2 regions of the Microbispora sp. CSR-4 genome follow, and region 2 is predicted to be linked to the other one. Evidence: predicted binding sites of a transcription regulator. Region 2 holds the regulator's gene; the other holds the start of a gene.
The links. Region 2 encodes LexA, which represses DNA repair genes until DNA is damaged. Its sites were predicted from a motif close to TCGAACANNTGTTCGA; they were not measured.
Positions count from the first base shown of each region.

Region 1 (6,993 bases), on a different contig from region 2:
TGTGACCCCGTCTCCCGACAGCGGGGTGGAAGGCGCCCGCGGCCCGGACGAGCATCCGGGCCGCGGCGTCATACTGAACGCATGCGCCTCACAGACTTCTGGAACAGGATGCGCCGCCACTTCGGTGAGGCGTACGCGGAGTCGTGGGCGAAGGACTACGTGATCTCCGGGCTCGGCGGGCGTACGGTCGAGCAGGCCCTCGCGGAGGGCGTGGCGGCCAAGCGGGTCTGGCAGGCCGTCTGCCAGGAGGTCGACGTGGACCCCAGGCTGCGCTGATTCCTCTCTCCTTCTGAGCGGCGGGCCGCGCGGGCGTTGTCGCTCCGTGGCGGCCTCCGTCCCGCGCCGCGGCGGTGTGGTCCCGCCACACGCCGATTCGTCCATGCCCCATGCCTTCCGTCGCCTATGGCAATCACTTGAACGACGGTTGAGTGCTTGCTAGCGTGTTGACTGGATGAACACGGAGGAAGGGCATGACCGGAGATCACTTCAGTCCCGATGAGGCGCTTCAGGAGATAGGGCGCGTGGATCGGCAGGTCAGGCATTCATCGCGCGGGCCCGGGCGGGCATACCTGCTCGTGGGACTGGCCACGATGCTCTACTGGCCGGCGATGTTCCTCGGTGGCCGGCCGCTGCCGATGCTCGCCGGGGTCGGGTGGATCATCCTGACGGTCGCCCTGTGCGTGTACTGGGCCCGGCTGCGGGTGCACAACCGGCTGCTGAAGCAGATCAACAGGCCGATCTCGGCCGCGTACGTGGTGACGATGATGGTGCCGTTCGTCGTCGGCATGTGCCTGCGTCCCGACCGGCCCGATACGGGCTGGACGGTGGTGCTCGTCGCGCTGTCGGTGCTCGCCGGGCTGCCCCTGGTGTACGGCGGACTCCGCCTGATGAGGAGCTGATGAGAGTCCATCCACGCCACGAGCTCGACGAGATCATCCACGCGCCGGTGCGGCTGTCGATCATGGCGGCCCTGGCGGCGGCGGACAAGGCCGACTTCCGCTTCCTCCGCGACACCATCGAGGTCAGCGACTCGCTGCTCAGCAAGCACATCCTCACGCTCGAAGAGGCCGGCTACGTCCACGTGGAGAAGACCTTCGTCGGCAAGCGGGCGCGCACCTGGCTCTCGCTGACCGATCAGGGGCGTGCGGCCTTCGAGACCTACATGGACGTTCTGCGACGGATTGTGGAGGCAACCCCCCGTGCTTGAAATCGACGGCCTGCGCAAACGCTATGGAGACAAGACCGCCCTCGACGGGGTGGGCTTCGCCGTACGGCCGGGCGAGATGTTCGGGTTCGTCGGCGCCAACGGCGCGGGCAAGACGACGACGATGCGGATCGTCATGGGCGTGCTCGACGCCGACTCCGGCGAGGTGCGCCTCGGCGGTCGCCCCCTGACGTACGACGACCGCCGGACGTTCGGCTACATGCCGGAGGAGCGCGGCCTCTACCAGAAGATGAAGGTCGCCGAGCAGATCGAATACTTCGGCAGGCTCCACGGGCTCGCCCCGGCCGCCGCGCGCTCGGCCACCGACGCCCTGATCGAACGGCTCGGCCTGGTCGAGCGGCGCGACGACGCCGTGGAGGCGCTGTCGCTCGGCAACCAGCAGCGGGTGCAGCTCGCGGTCGCGCTCGTCCACGAACCGGCGGTCCTGATCCTCGACGAGCCGTTCTCGGGCCTCGACCCGCTGGCGGTCGACGCGCTCGCGGAGGTGCTCAAGGACCGCGCCGCCGCGGGCGTGCCGGTGATCTTCTCCAGTCACCAGCTCGACCTGGTCGAACAGCTCTGCGACTCGGTCGGCATCATCTCGGCGGGCCGGATGGTGGCGTACGGACCGGTCGGCGAGCTGCGCGAGAGGGAGGGCCGCGGGGTGCTGCGGGTCGTGGTCAGGGACGCCGCGCCCGGCTGGGCCGACGGCCTGCCCGGCGAGCTCACCCGCGAGGGCGACCGCGACGTCCTGCTGTGCGACGAGGGCGACGACCAGGACATCCTGCGTACGGCGATGGGAGCCGGCCGGGTCGAGCACTTCGGCCGCAGGCAGCCGACGCTGGCCGAGATCTTCAGGGAGGCGGTGGCATGAACGGCCTGTGGCTGGTGGCCCAGCGGGAGATCCGCACGCGCATCAGGACGAAGTCGTACCTGATCAGTCTGGCGGTCAGCGCGGTCCTGGTGGCGGCGCTCGCGTTCCTGCCGAAGGTCCTGGGTGGCGACGACACCTACGACGTCGGCGTGGTGGGCGAGGCGCCCCCGCCCGCGGCCCAGCTCGCGTACTCCCGGCTGCCGGACGAGGCGGCGGCGCGGAAGGCCGTGGTCGACGGGGACCTCGACGCGGCCCTGATCAATGGAAACAAGGTCCTCGCGAACGGCGAACTCGACCAGCGGCTGGGACTGATCCTGGAGAGCGCCCACCGCGACGCGCAGATCAAGTCGGCCGGTCTCACGATCACGCCGTTGACGGTGGAGTCGGTCGGCGCCGACGCCCGCTATCAGGGCGTGCGCACCGGCATCGCCACCCTGATCGTGATGGTGCTGTTCTTCCTGCTCATCTACTCCTCGATGTTCGTCGCGATGGGCGTGGTCGAGGAGAAGGGCAGCCGCATCGTGGAGATCCTGCTCACCTCGGTGCGTCCCTGGCAGCTCCTGGGCGGAAAGATCGTCGGGCTGGGGGCGCTGGGGCTGGTCAACCTTGTCGTGGTCATCGCCGCCGGTCTGTCGGCGTCGTCCGCGACCGGCTTCACGGCCGACCTGCCGCCCGGAATGGGGGGAATCGTGGTCAGCGCGGTCGTCTGGTTCGTGCTGGGCTACGCCTTCTTCTCGGCGCTCGCCGCCGCCTTCGGCTCCCTGGTGTCGCGGCAGGAGGAGCTCAACAGCGTCCTGACGCCGATGACCATGCTCATGATGTTCACCTACCTGACGGCCTACTTCGCCGCCGTCGAGCCGACGGGCACGGTCGCGCGCGTGCTGTCGTTCGTGCCGCCGTTCTCCTCGATGGTCATGCCCGTCCGTACGGCGGCCGTCGACGTGCCGCTGGTGGAGATCCTCATCGCCGCGGTGCTCATGGTCGTGGCCGTGGTGGCCGTCCTGCTGGGCGCGGCCCGCGTCTATCAGCGGGCGGGGCTCCGCACCGGCGCCCGGGGGAAGCTGGGCGAGGTCGTCCGCTGACGGCAGGGTGAACCCGTTCGCTGGTAGCAGGGCGAGGTCGTTCGCTCCCGGCGGGGGGTGAGGCGTTCTCTGACGGCGGGGGCGAGGCGTTCGCTCCCGGCGGGGCGCGGACGGAGGATCATGGGGGCCGGGAGAGGGCCTGACCGATCAGCTCGGCCGCACGGCCGGGGTCGTCGGCGCTCTCCTGGCCGCCCGGAGCCCACAGGAACATCCATCCTTCCCCGGAGGGCGTCGCGAAGACGATCGTCTGCCTGCCGGTGCCGGGGTGCCGGACGGACAGGACCGGATCGTCCGTGCCGAGCAGCCGCGCGGAAAGACCCTGCCCGGACAGTCGCGCCGCGAGCGCCTCAAGGCGGGCCAGACGCTGTCGGCTGTAGTCGCCGGTGCCCGTCACGTAGCCCCTCCAGCGGGGAGATCCAGCTTCGCTACAAGAATCGTCGCAGGTCAGCGCGCTGACAACCACGGCAGGGTAAGGCCCGGGAATGTAACGGCACGGTTGGGACGCCGTTCGTCCCCGGCTCGGCCGCGGTTCCGCATGTGATCGAACAGTCGTTCGGCTATATTGGACTGGTCGCCGCCGGGGTGCGCGCCGTCAGGTCGCCGGGGCGCGACAGGCTCCCGGCCCACCTCTCGGGGCGGTGTGCGGGAAGCTCCGGAAAATGTCGGTGGCACCCCGTAGCTTTTCGGTGACCGAGCAGACGACACCCTTCAGGGGGCACCCAATGGCAATCAACGACCGCGAGAAGGCCCTTGAGACCGCCCTCGCGCAAATCGAGCGGCAGTTCGGCAAGGGCAGTGTCATGCGCCTCGGAGACGAGGCGCGTGCCCCGATCGAGGTCATCCCCACCGGTTCGATCGCTCTCGACGTCGCCCTCGGCATCGGCGGCTATCCCCGCGGCCGGATCGTCGAGGTGTACGGCCCAGAGTCCTCCGGTAAGACGACGGTCGCCCTGCACGCCGTGGCCAACGCCCAGAAGGGCGGCGGCATCGCCGCGTTCATCGACGCCGAGCACGCCCTCGACCCCGAGTACGCCAAGAAGCTGGGCGTCGACGTCGACGCGTTGCTCGTCTCCCAGCCGGACACCGGTGAGCAGGCGCTGGAGATCGCGGACATGCTGATCCGCTCCGGCGCCGTCGACATCATCGTGATCGACTCGGTGGCGGCCCTCGTGCCGAAGGCCGAGATCGAGGGCGAGATGGGCGACAGCCACGTCGGTCTCCAGGCCCGCCTGATGTCGCAGGCCCTGCGCAAGATCGCCGGTGCGCTGAACCAGACCCGGACCACCGCCATCTTCATCAACCAGCTCCGCGAGAAGATCGGCGTCATGTTCGGCAGCCCCGAGACCACCACGGGTGGCAAGGCGCTGAAGTTCTACGCGTCGGTGCGGCTGGACGCGCGCAGGATCGAGACGCTCAAGGACGGCACCGAGCCGGTCGGCAACCGGACCCGGGTGAAGGTCGTCAAGAACAAGATGGCCCCGCCCTTCCGCCAGGCCGACTTCGACATCCTGTACGGCGTAGGCATCTCCCGCGAGGGTGGGCTGATCGACATGGGCGTCGAGCACGGGTTCGTGCGCAAGGCCGGCGCCTGGTACACGTACGAGGGCGACCAGCTCGGGCAGGGCAAGGAGAACGCCCGCAACTTCCTCAAGAACAACCCCGACATCGCCAACGAGATCGAGAAGAAGATCAAGGAGAAGCTCGGAGTCGGGCCGCGGCTCGACACGCCGAGCGAGCCCCCCGCAGCCCCGGCGACGCCGGCCGCCCCCACCTCCGGCCGGGGCAGCAAGGCGGCCAGTGCGCCCAAGCCGGGTGACGTCTGAGCGCAGGCATGAGGCGCGACGAGCCCCCTGGCCCGGACGGCGAGATCGGGCCGGGGGACTGGAACTCGGGACCCTGGGCGCCGGCCGAAGAGCCGCAGAGGCCCGCTGAGGACGTCTCCGCGACGATCGCCGCCCTCCGCGAGCAGATCCGGCGCGCGGAAAGCGGGCGTACGGACGGCGGGCGTGCGGAGACCGGGCGTGCGGGCAACGCGCGTACGGAGACCGGGCGTGCGGAAAACGGGCGTTCGAGGATCGGCGGGCAGGAGATCGGCCGCGAGGCGAGCGGGCGGGCGGAGGCGGGCCAGGAAGCCGGCCCTATCGGCCGCCGACGCCAGGGACGTGGCCGCACGCGCGGAGACCGGGCAAGGCTGCAAGAGCCGGGCGCACGGGGAGACCGGCCCGCGCCGGGAGACTGGGCGAGCCCGGGGGAGTCGGCCGCGCCGGGACGCCGGGCAGGCCGTGGAGATTGGGCAGGCTCGGAGGGACCGGGCGTGCCGGGAGACCTGGCAGGCCGTGGAGATTGGGCCGGCTTGGGGGAGCCGGGCACGCCGGGACGCCGGGGGAAGCGTAGGAGGTCCGACGGGTGGCTTCCTGACGGGCCGGAGGAGGGCACCGCGGCGAGCGCGGGGCCGCCGGCCGACCCGGAGGCGGTGGCCAGGGCCATCTGCCTGAGGCTGCTCACGATGGCCCCCAAGACCCGGGCTCAGCTAGCGGACGCCCTGCGTAAGCGGGACGTGCCCGAGGATGCGGCGAACGCCGTGCTTGAGCGGTTCTCCGAGGTCGGGCTCATCGACGACAAGGCGTTCGCCGCCGCGTGGGTGAGCTCCCGGCACACCGGTCGCGGGCTGGCCCGCCGCGCGCTCGCGCAGGAACTGCGGCAGCGTGGCGTGGCCGAGGAGACGGTCAAGGACGCCGTCGGGCAGCTTGATCCGGACGAGGAGGCCGAGACCGCACGCAGGCTCGTCGACCGGAAGCTGGCCGCCACCCGTGGGGTGGAGCCGCAGGCTCGCATGCGACGATTGGTCGGCATGCTGGCCCGCAAGGGCTACTCGCCGGGGCTGGCCTTCCGCGTGGTCCGAGAGGCGATCGAGGCCGAAGGCAGCCCGTCAGATGGGCTTCCGGAGACCTTCGAGTGAGCCATCGCACCACGCAAAAGTCACTTGACAGGGCATCTTTGCTTGCTCGTTACCTCTCTGACGCTTAATCTCGACCGCAGTGAGGAGTTACTCCGCGCAGCGCGGATTGCCATAACGGTGAACCACGACGGACGAGAGACATTGACCGGCCTCCGGGCCATATCGGCCGCCCCTTGGGGCGTCCGGGCATTGCGACGATATTTGTCCTGGTGACGCCACCGGGCGCTGCCGTGCTGCGCGTGTGACCTCTGCCAATAGTTGTCGTGAGGGGTGAGCGCGCATGGACACGATCGTGATCGTTCTTGCGGTTGCGGTAGTGCTGCTGGCTCTCGTGATGATCGCCGCCCTCGTCATAGTCATGCGCCGCACCGGCGTCGTCGCACCGTCCGGCCCCTCGCCCGAGCAGCTCGCCGAGGTGAAGGCCGAGGTCAACGAGGAACTCGAACAGGCCAGACGCGAGGCCGAGGAGATCCGCACGAAGGCGGAGCGTGACGCGGGGGAGATCCTCAAGAAGTCGGAGACACTCGCCGAAAGCGCAGCGCTGATGCGCAAGGAGGTCGAGGAGGAGGCGCGGATCCTCAAGACGGAGCTCAAGGAACTGCGCTCCGACCTCGAGCGTCGCGAGAACCGGCTTGCTGAGCGTGAGCAGCGGCTTGACGAGGAGGCGCGCAGACAGACGGAGCGGGCCCGCAAGCTGGCCGAGACCGAGACCGAGCTGGCCGACCGCCGTGAGGAGCTGGAGCGGGTGGCCGAGCGGCGGCAGGAGATCCTGGAGCGGGTCGCCGGCCTGACGGCCGAGCAGGCCAAGGCGGAGCTGGTCAAGGAGATCGAGAACCAGGCCAAGCGCGAGGCCGCGCTGATCGTCCGGGAGATC
Region 1 is NZ_VJVX01000020.1:93,849-100,841, reverse strand. It holds gene FLV34_RS17070 (VOC family protein) at 1-5, shown strand, start outside; gene FLV34_RS17065 (DUF3046 domain-containing protein) at 82-276, shown strand; gene FLV34_RS17060 (hypothetical protein) at 522-899, shown strand; gene FLV34_RS17055 (transcriptional regulator) at 899-1,207, shown strand; gene FLV34_RS17050 (ABC transporter ATP-binding protein) at 1,200-2,078, shown strand; gene FLV34_RS17045 (ABC transporter permease) at 2,075-3,160, shown strand; gene FLV34_RS17040 (hypothetical protein) at 3,279-3,554, opposite strand; gene recA (recombinase RecA) at 3,883-4,983, shown strand; gene recX (recombination regulator RecX) at 5,514-6,119, shown strand; gene rny (ribonuclease Y) at 6,400-6,993, shown strand, end outside.
Region 1: the regulator LexA is predicted to act here: its motif matches at 3,702-3,717, upstream of recA (recombinase RecA).

Region 2 (6,993 bases):
GCCAGGTCGGGCTCGATGCCGGTGGTGTCGCAGTCCATCATCAGGCCGATGGTGCCGGTCGGGGCGAGCAGCGACGCCTGGGCGTTGCGGTAGCCGTTCTTCTCGCCCAGCTTGAGGCACTCCTGCCACTGCCGGGTGGCCTCGGTGTGCAGGGCCTTGTCCATGTCGCCGAGCGTGCGCAGGTCGTCGTTGGCCGCGGCGTGCTTGCGCATGACCCGCTTGTGCGGCTCGGCGTTGCGCTGGTAGCCGTCGTACGGGCCGACGATCCCGGCGATCTCGGCCGAGCGGCGGTAGGACACGGCGGTCATCAGCGATGTGATCCCGGCCGCGATGGCCCGGCCGCCGTCGGAGTCGTACGCGTGCCCGGTCGCCATCAGCAGCGCGCCCAGGTTGGCGTAGCCGATGCCGAGCTGGCGGTACGCCCGGGTGGTCTCGGCGATCTTCTGCGTCGGGAAGTCGGCGAAGGTGATCGAGATGTCCATCGCGGTGATGATCAGCTCGGTGACCTTCACGAAGGTCGCGACGTCGAAGGAGTCGTCGTCGCGCAGGAACTTCAGCAGGTTGATCGACGCGAGGTTGCACGAGGAGTTGTCCAGGTGGACGTACTCCGAGCAGGGGTTGCTGGCCGTGATGCGCCCGGTCTCGGGGCAGGTGTGCCAGTCGTTGATCGTGTCGTCGTACTGCAGGCCGGGGTCGGCGCACTCCCAGGCGGCCTGGGCCATCTTGCGGAACAGCGACCGCGCCTCGACCTCTTCGATGACCTCGCCGGTCAGCCGGGCCCGCAGGCCGAACTTGTCGCCCGCCTCGACGGCCCGCATGAACTCGTCGGAGACCCGCACCGAGTTGTTGGCGTTCTGGTACTGCACGGACACGATGTCCTTGCCGCCGAGGTCCATGTCGAACCCGGCGTCGCGCAGCGCGCGGATCTTGTCCTCTTCGCGCGCCTTGGTCTCGATGAACTCCTCGATGTCGGGGTGGTCCACGTCGAGGACGACCATCTTGGCCGCCCGGCGGGTGGCGCCGCCCGACTTGATGGTGCCGGCGGAGGCGTCGGCGCCGCGCATGAAGGACACCGGGCCGCTGGCCGTGCCGCCGCTGGACAGCAGTTCCTTGGACGAGCGGATGCGGGAGAGGTTGACCCCGGAGCCGGAGCCGCCCTTGAAGATGACGCCCTCTTCCTTGTACCAGTCGAGGATCGACTCCATCGTGTCGTCCACGGCCAGGATGAAGCAGGCGCTCACCTGCTGGGGGGAGCGGGTGCCGACGTTGAACCACACCGGGGAGTTGAAGCTGAAGACCTGGTGGATCAGCGCGTGCTTGAGCTCGTGGTCGAAGATCTCCGCGTCCTCGTCGGAGGCGAAGTAGCCGTTCTCGACGCCGGTCCTGGTGTAGACGCCCACGACCCGGTCGACGAGCTGCTTGAGGCTCGACTCGCGCTGCGGGGTGCCCACCGCCCCGCGGAAGTACTTGGTGGTGACGATGTTGGCCGCGTTGACCGACCAGAAGTCCGGGAACTCCACGCCGTGCTGCTCGAAGTTGACCGAGCCGTCCCGCCAGTTCGTCATCACGACGTCGCGCCGCTCCCAGCGGACCTCGTCGTACGGGTGGACACCCGGGGTGGTGAAGATGCGCTTCATCTTCAGGCCCTTGCGCGGGCGCTTGCCCGGGTGACCCCCCGCACCCGACACCGTGCCGCTCACGGTCTCCGTCATGACTTCCCCCTCCCAGGGCCCGATGGAGCCCCTTCTCCGGACCACGCTCGTTGAAACCACATAGTCGCGGTGCGCCGTCGCGCCCCGCCCGCCTCGTCCCGGTCCCCCGGAAGGCGTCTTATTCCTCGCCCCCGGTGCCATGGGCTGCGGTGCCGTGGGCCGCGCGGAGCCGCTCGATCTCCGCCTCGAAGTCCGCCAGCGTCTCGAAGCTGCGGTAGACCGACGCGAAGCGCAGGTAGGCCACCTCGTCGAGATCGCGGAGCGGGCCCAGGATGGCCAGGCCGACCTCGTGGGAGGCGATCTCGGCCGCGCCCGTGCCCCGGATGCTCTCCTCGACGCGCTGCCCGAGCTGGGCGAGGGAGTCCTCGCTGACCGGGCGCCCCTGACAGGCCCGCCGCACGCCGGCGATGACCTTCTCGCGGGAGAACGGCTCGGTGACTCCGCTGCGCTTGCTCACCATCAGCAGTACGGTCTCCTGCGTGGTGAACCTGCGCCCGCACTCGGGACAGGTGCGCCGGCGACGGATCGCCGCCCCGTCCTCTGCCGCGCGGCTGTCCACGACCCGGGTGTCCGGGTGGCGACAGAACGGACAGTGCACTTCATCGCCTCCCTGAACGCACATCCCCGAACACAAGGTGTGGTGAACTTACACCGGTGTGACTACTAGATGTTGTGGTCCAACCGTAGGAGCGCCCGACCTTGAACGCAAGTCGAACCGGCCTTGGGCAAGGAAGTCCCTGCTCCGCCCGCGTGTCGCACCCCGGGTCACGGCCGCATCACGCGCCCCGGCCGTCGCGGAATAGGCCGTTTACGCGCCTTTTCCCGGCCGTTTTTCGCACGGCTTCTGACCTGCGCCTACAGCGGCCGAAGAAGATCGGGGAAATCGAACACGGGATCGATCGAACTCCCGTACGATGAAGGCGGACGGCGAGATCGGCGATTTCGCTGGATATCGAACAATTGTTTGACGGTGATCTTGAATCGCGGTACGGTCGCTCTGTGCGACACGAGGAACACGGATTGAGAGGTGGCATCGTGAGTGACCGAAGTGAGCAGGCGAATGGCGTCAGCGACCTCGCGGTTCGCAGGCGCGACTCGCTTGGCCTCACCCCCAGGCAGCGGAAGATTCTCGAGGTGATCCGCGACTCGGTCCAGCAGCGCGGTTATCCGCCGTCCATGCGGGAGATCGGGGAAGCGGTCCAGCTGACCAGCACCTCCAGCGTGTCGCACCAGCTCACGGCGCTCCAGCGTAAGGGCTACCTCCGGCGTGATCCCCATCGGCCCCGGGCCCTGGAGGTCCGGCTGCCGGGCGAGCCGGTGCTGTGGGTGGACCCCGACGCCACCTCCGAGGAGGAGCCCGGGTTCAGCCGGCCCACCGCGGCCTACGTGCCGCTGGTCGGCCGCATCGCGGCCGGTGGGCCCATCCTCGCCGAGCAGAGCATCGAGGACGTGTTCGCCCTGCCCAAGCAGCTCGTGGGCGAGGGCACGCTGTTCCTGCTCCAGGTCTCCGGCGACTCGATGATCGAGGCCGCCATCGCCGACGGCGACTGGGTCGTGGTCCGGCAGCAGCCGGTCGCCGACAACGGCGACATCGTGGCCGCGATGATCGACGGCGAGGCCACCGTGAAGACCTTCAAGCGCAAGGACGGGCACGTGTGGCTGGTGCCGCACAACCCCAACTACGAGCCGATCCCGGGCGACGAGGCCACCGTGCTCGGCAAGGTCACGGCTGTCCTTCGCAAGCTGTAGCCGCGCCGGCGCCCCGCGGCACGACGGGATCGCGGGGCGCGGCGGCCGCCTTTTCGGCGGTCGTCAACCGGCAATTAGGGTGAGTCGGATGAAGCTCGACTCCCTCTCCCTCGACGCGGCCCGGGGCCGTGACGGAATCAAGTGGGCGCAGGCCGCGCCCGGCGTCATCCCCGCCTGGGTCGCCGACATGGACTTCCCCGTGCCCGACGTGGTCACGGAGGCCATAGCGCGACGCGCCGCCAAGGACCTCGGCTATCCCGCCTGGCTGGACACCCCGACCGCGGGACCACTGGCGGAGGCGTTCGCCGAGCGGATGGAGACGCGGCACGGCTGGCGGGCCGATCCGGCCCACGTGCGGTCCTTCACCGACCTCAACCAGGCTCTCCAGGTGCTGCTGCACGTCCTGACCGAGCCCGGCGACGCCGTGGCACTGCACGTCCCCGCCTACGACCCCTTCCTCACCACCATCACCGGGATGAACCGCCGCCTGGTGCCCATGCCGCTGACGGCCGACGGCAGGTTCGAGGTCCCCGGAGAGCCCGTCAGTGTGCTCCTGCTGGTCAACCCGCAGAACCCGTCGGGCCGTTCGTTCACCCGTGAGGAGCTCGAAGGCGTCGCCGCGTACGCCGATCGGCACGGCACGCTGGTGATCGCCGACGAGATCCACGCCGACCTGACGTACGCCCCGAAGCGGCACATCCCGTTCGCCACGATCCTCCCCGAGCGCACGGTCACGCTGACCTCCGCCAGCAAGGCCTTCAACATGGGCGGACTGCACTGCTCGGTGGCCCACCTCGGCGCGAAGGAGGCCAGGGACGCACTCGGCCGCCAGCCCGCCCACATCTTCGGCGCGCCCAGCGTGCTCGGGGTGGAGGCCACGGTGGCCGCCTGGCGGCACGGCGACGCGTGGCTGGAGGAGGTGCTGGCGATCCTCGACCGCAACCGCAGGCTCGTCGCCGAGCGGCTCCCGTCGGTCGGCTACCGCGTTCCCGAGGCCACCTATCTCGCGTGGCTCGACTTCGGGGTGCCCGGCGCGGCGGCGTTCGTCGAGCGGGAGGCCCGGGTCAGGCTCAACCCGGGCCCGATGTACGGAGGCGGCGACACCTTCGCCCGCCTCAACTTCGCGACATCGGCGGCGATCCTGGAGGAGATCCTGTCGAGGATCGCCGCCGTGCTGACGTGACGCGCCCGCTCAGCTCGCCGTACAGGTGACCGAGGACGGAACGCCGTTGCTGCCCGACCAGCTTCCGTTGAAGCCGAACGCGGTCGAGGCGCCGGCGCCCAGCGTGCCGTTGTAGGACATGTTCGTCACCGTGACGTTGGACCCGCTCGCGCTGAGCGTGCCGTTCCAGAGCTGCGTGATGCTCTGGCCGTTCGGGAAGGACCAGTTCACGGTCCAGCCCGAGATGGCCGACGAACCCGCCTTGACCGTGACCTCGCCCTGGAAGCCGCCGGGATACTCGTTGACGACCTTGTACGTGGCCGTGCAGGTCTTCCCGCCCGGCGACGAGGGAGACGCGGACGGCGACGGGGAGGGAGACGGCGAGGGAGACGGCGATGGGGAGGGCGACCGAGTCGGAGACGCCGACGGCGAGGCCGAGGGCGAGGGCGACACTGGCGGCGTCGGGGTGCCACCACCGCCGGTCGGCGGGATCAGGTAGGGCGAGATGATGCTCTGCTTGGCCTGGTCGACCGTCGCCCAGTCGTCCTTGAGAATGCCGCCCGTGTCACCCGAGTTGGGGTTCCACGACCAGTAGGTGAACGACATGCCGTTCACGCCGGTGCCCATGTACTTCATGAGCTCCTGGAGCCAGATCTTGTCGATGTTGCTGGCGAGCGTCGTGCCGAACTCGCCGACCATGATCGGGGCGATGTTCTGCTTGTAGAGGTAGCCCCAGTACTTGTCCCAGATGGCCGGCATGTTGGCCGGGTAGGACGGGTCGTCGAACCAGTTCTGGTGGAAGACCGAGGTGGCGTACTCGTGGGGCGAGTAGACGAGCCGGTTGGCCACGTTGAGCCGCACCGGATACTGCCCGGCCTTGGTGAGGTTGCCGCCCCACCAGCCGCAGTCCTCGTCGTTGCTGGGGTCGTTGTCCCAGACGTTGGACTCGCCGCCGCTCGGGCAGCTCACGCCCTCCACGAAGATCAGCCAGTTGGGCTGCACGGACAGGATCGCGTTGCCGGCCCGCTCGGCCGCCAGGCGCCAGTCGCGCGACTCGTCGCCGCAGCCCCAGCAGGAGCCCTTCGCGTTCGGGTTGGTGCCGTCGGCGTGCGGCTCGTTGTGCAGGTCGGCCCCGATGACGGTGGGGTTGCCCGCGTAGTGCTGGGCCAGCGACTTCCAGTCGTTGATCCAGGTCGACTCGGGGACGCCGGAGGTGTACCACAGCGCCGTCTGGCCCGCGCTGGTCGGGCGGTGCCGGTCGAGGATGATCCGCATGCCCTTCTGGCCCGCGTAGTCCACGACCTTGTCGAGGATCTGCAGCGGGGACAGGCCGATCAGGTCGGGGTTGGAGTAGGTGTTGACGCTCGTCGCCTGCGCGCCCGGCTTCAGCGCGTCGTCGGAGAACGGCACCCGGATGGTGTTGTAACCGAGGCTCGCCATGAGGTCGAGCTGGCTCTTCCACGGGTTGTTCGCCCACAACCCGTGGAAGGTCTTGTTGTCGGTCTCCATGCCGAACCAGTTGATGCCGGTCAGCCGGACCGTCGCGCCGGTGCTGTCGACGATCTTGTTCCCGCTGGTGTGCAGGTAGCCGGTGCCCGTGCCGGCGGCGTTAGCCGGTGACCCGGTGACGACGAGCACGGTCGCCGCAACCGCGGCGGCGGTCGTCAGCCCGCCGAGAATTCGTCTGTACAAGACGTGCCTCCCACGCGGGGCGCACGCCGACGGCGAGCCATACGGTCAGGCGCGCACCCCAGACCACCGCCGGAGCGGTGGTGGTCGCGGCATGCCCTGACCGCACGCCTACATCGATATGAACTGGTTTTGTGGCTCGGGCGGAATTTTGTCCGGAAGGCCAGTCCATCGTCAACGTCCCGTCACGGCACCATGCCCCGCAGGCAATCGAGCACCATGCTGTGCACGCAATCGAGCACCGTGCTGTGCACGCAATCGAGCACATGCCCCGCACGGCACCATGGCACCGTACGGGGGCACGGGGGCACGGCGTCACGGCAGCGGCGGCAGCTCCGGCGGAGCGGCCGGCGGCCTGTCCTCGAGCGCCGCCAGGGCCAGCTCCACCGCCCGCGCCAGCTGCGGATCCCGCCCGGCGACCAGGTCCTGCGGCGTCGCGACGACCTCGACGTCCGGGTCGACGCCGTGGTTCTCGACGCCCCACCCCTCGCCCTCCAGCCAGAACGAGTAGCGCGGCTGCGTGACGACGGTCCCGTCCACGAGCGAGTAGCGCGAGTCGATGCCGATCACGCCGCCCCAGGTCCGCGTGCCCACGAGCGGCCCGATGCCGCGGTTCTTGATCCCGGCGCTGACGATGTCGCCGTCCGATCCGGCGAACTCGTCGGTGACGGCCACGACGGG
Region 2 is NZ_VJVX01000007.1:24,588-31,580, reverse strand. It holds gene FLV34_RS08615 (vitamin B12-dependent ribonucleotide reductase) at 1-1,712, opposite strand, end outside; gene nrdR (transcriptional regulator NrdR) at 1,831-2,310, opposite strand; gene lexA (transcriptional repressor LexA) at 2,748-3,461, shown strand; gene FLV34_RS08600 (MalY/PatB family protein) at 3,550-4,644, shown strand; gene FLV34_RS42260 (cellulase family glycosylhydrolase) at 4,654-6,315, opposite strand; gene FLV34_RS08590 (S41 family peptidase) at 6,628-6,993, opposite strand, start outside.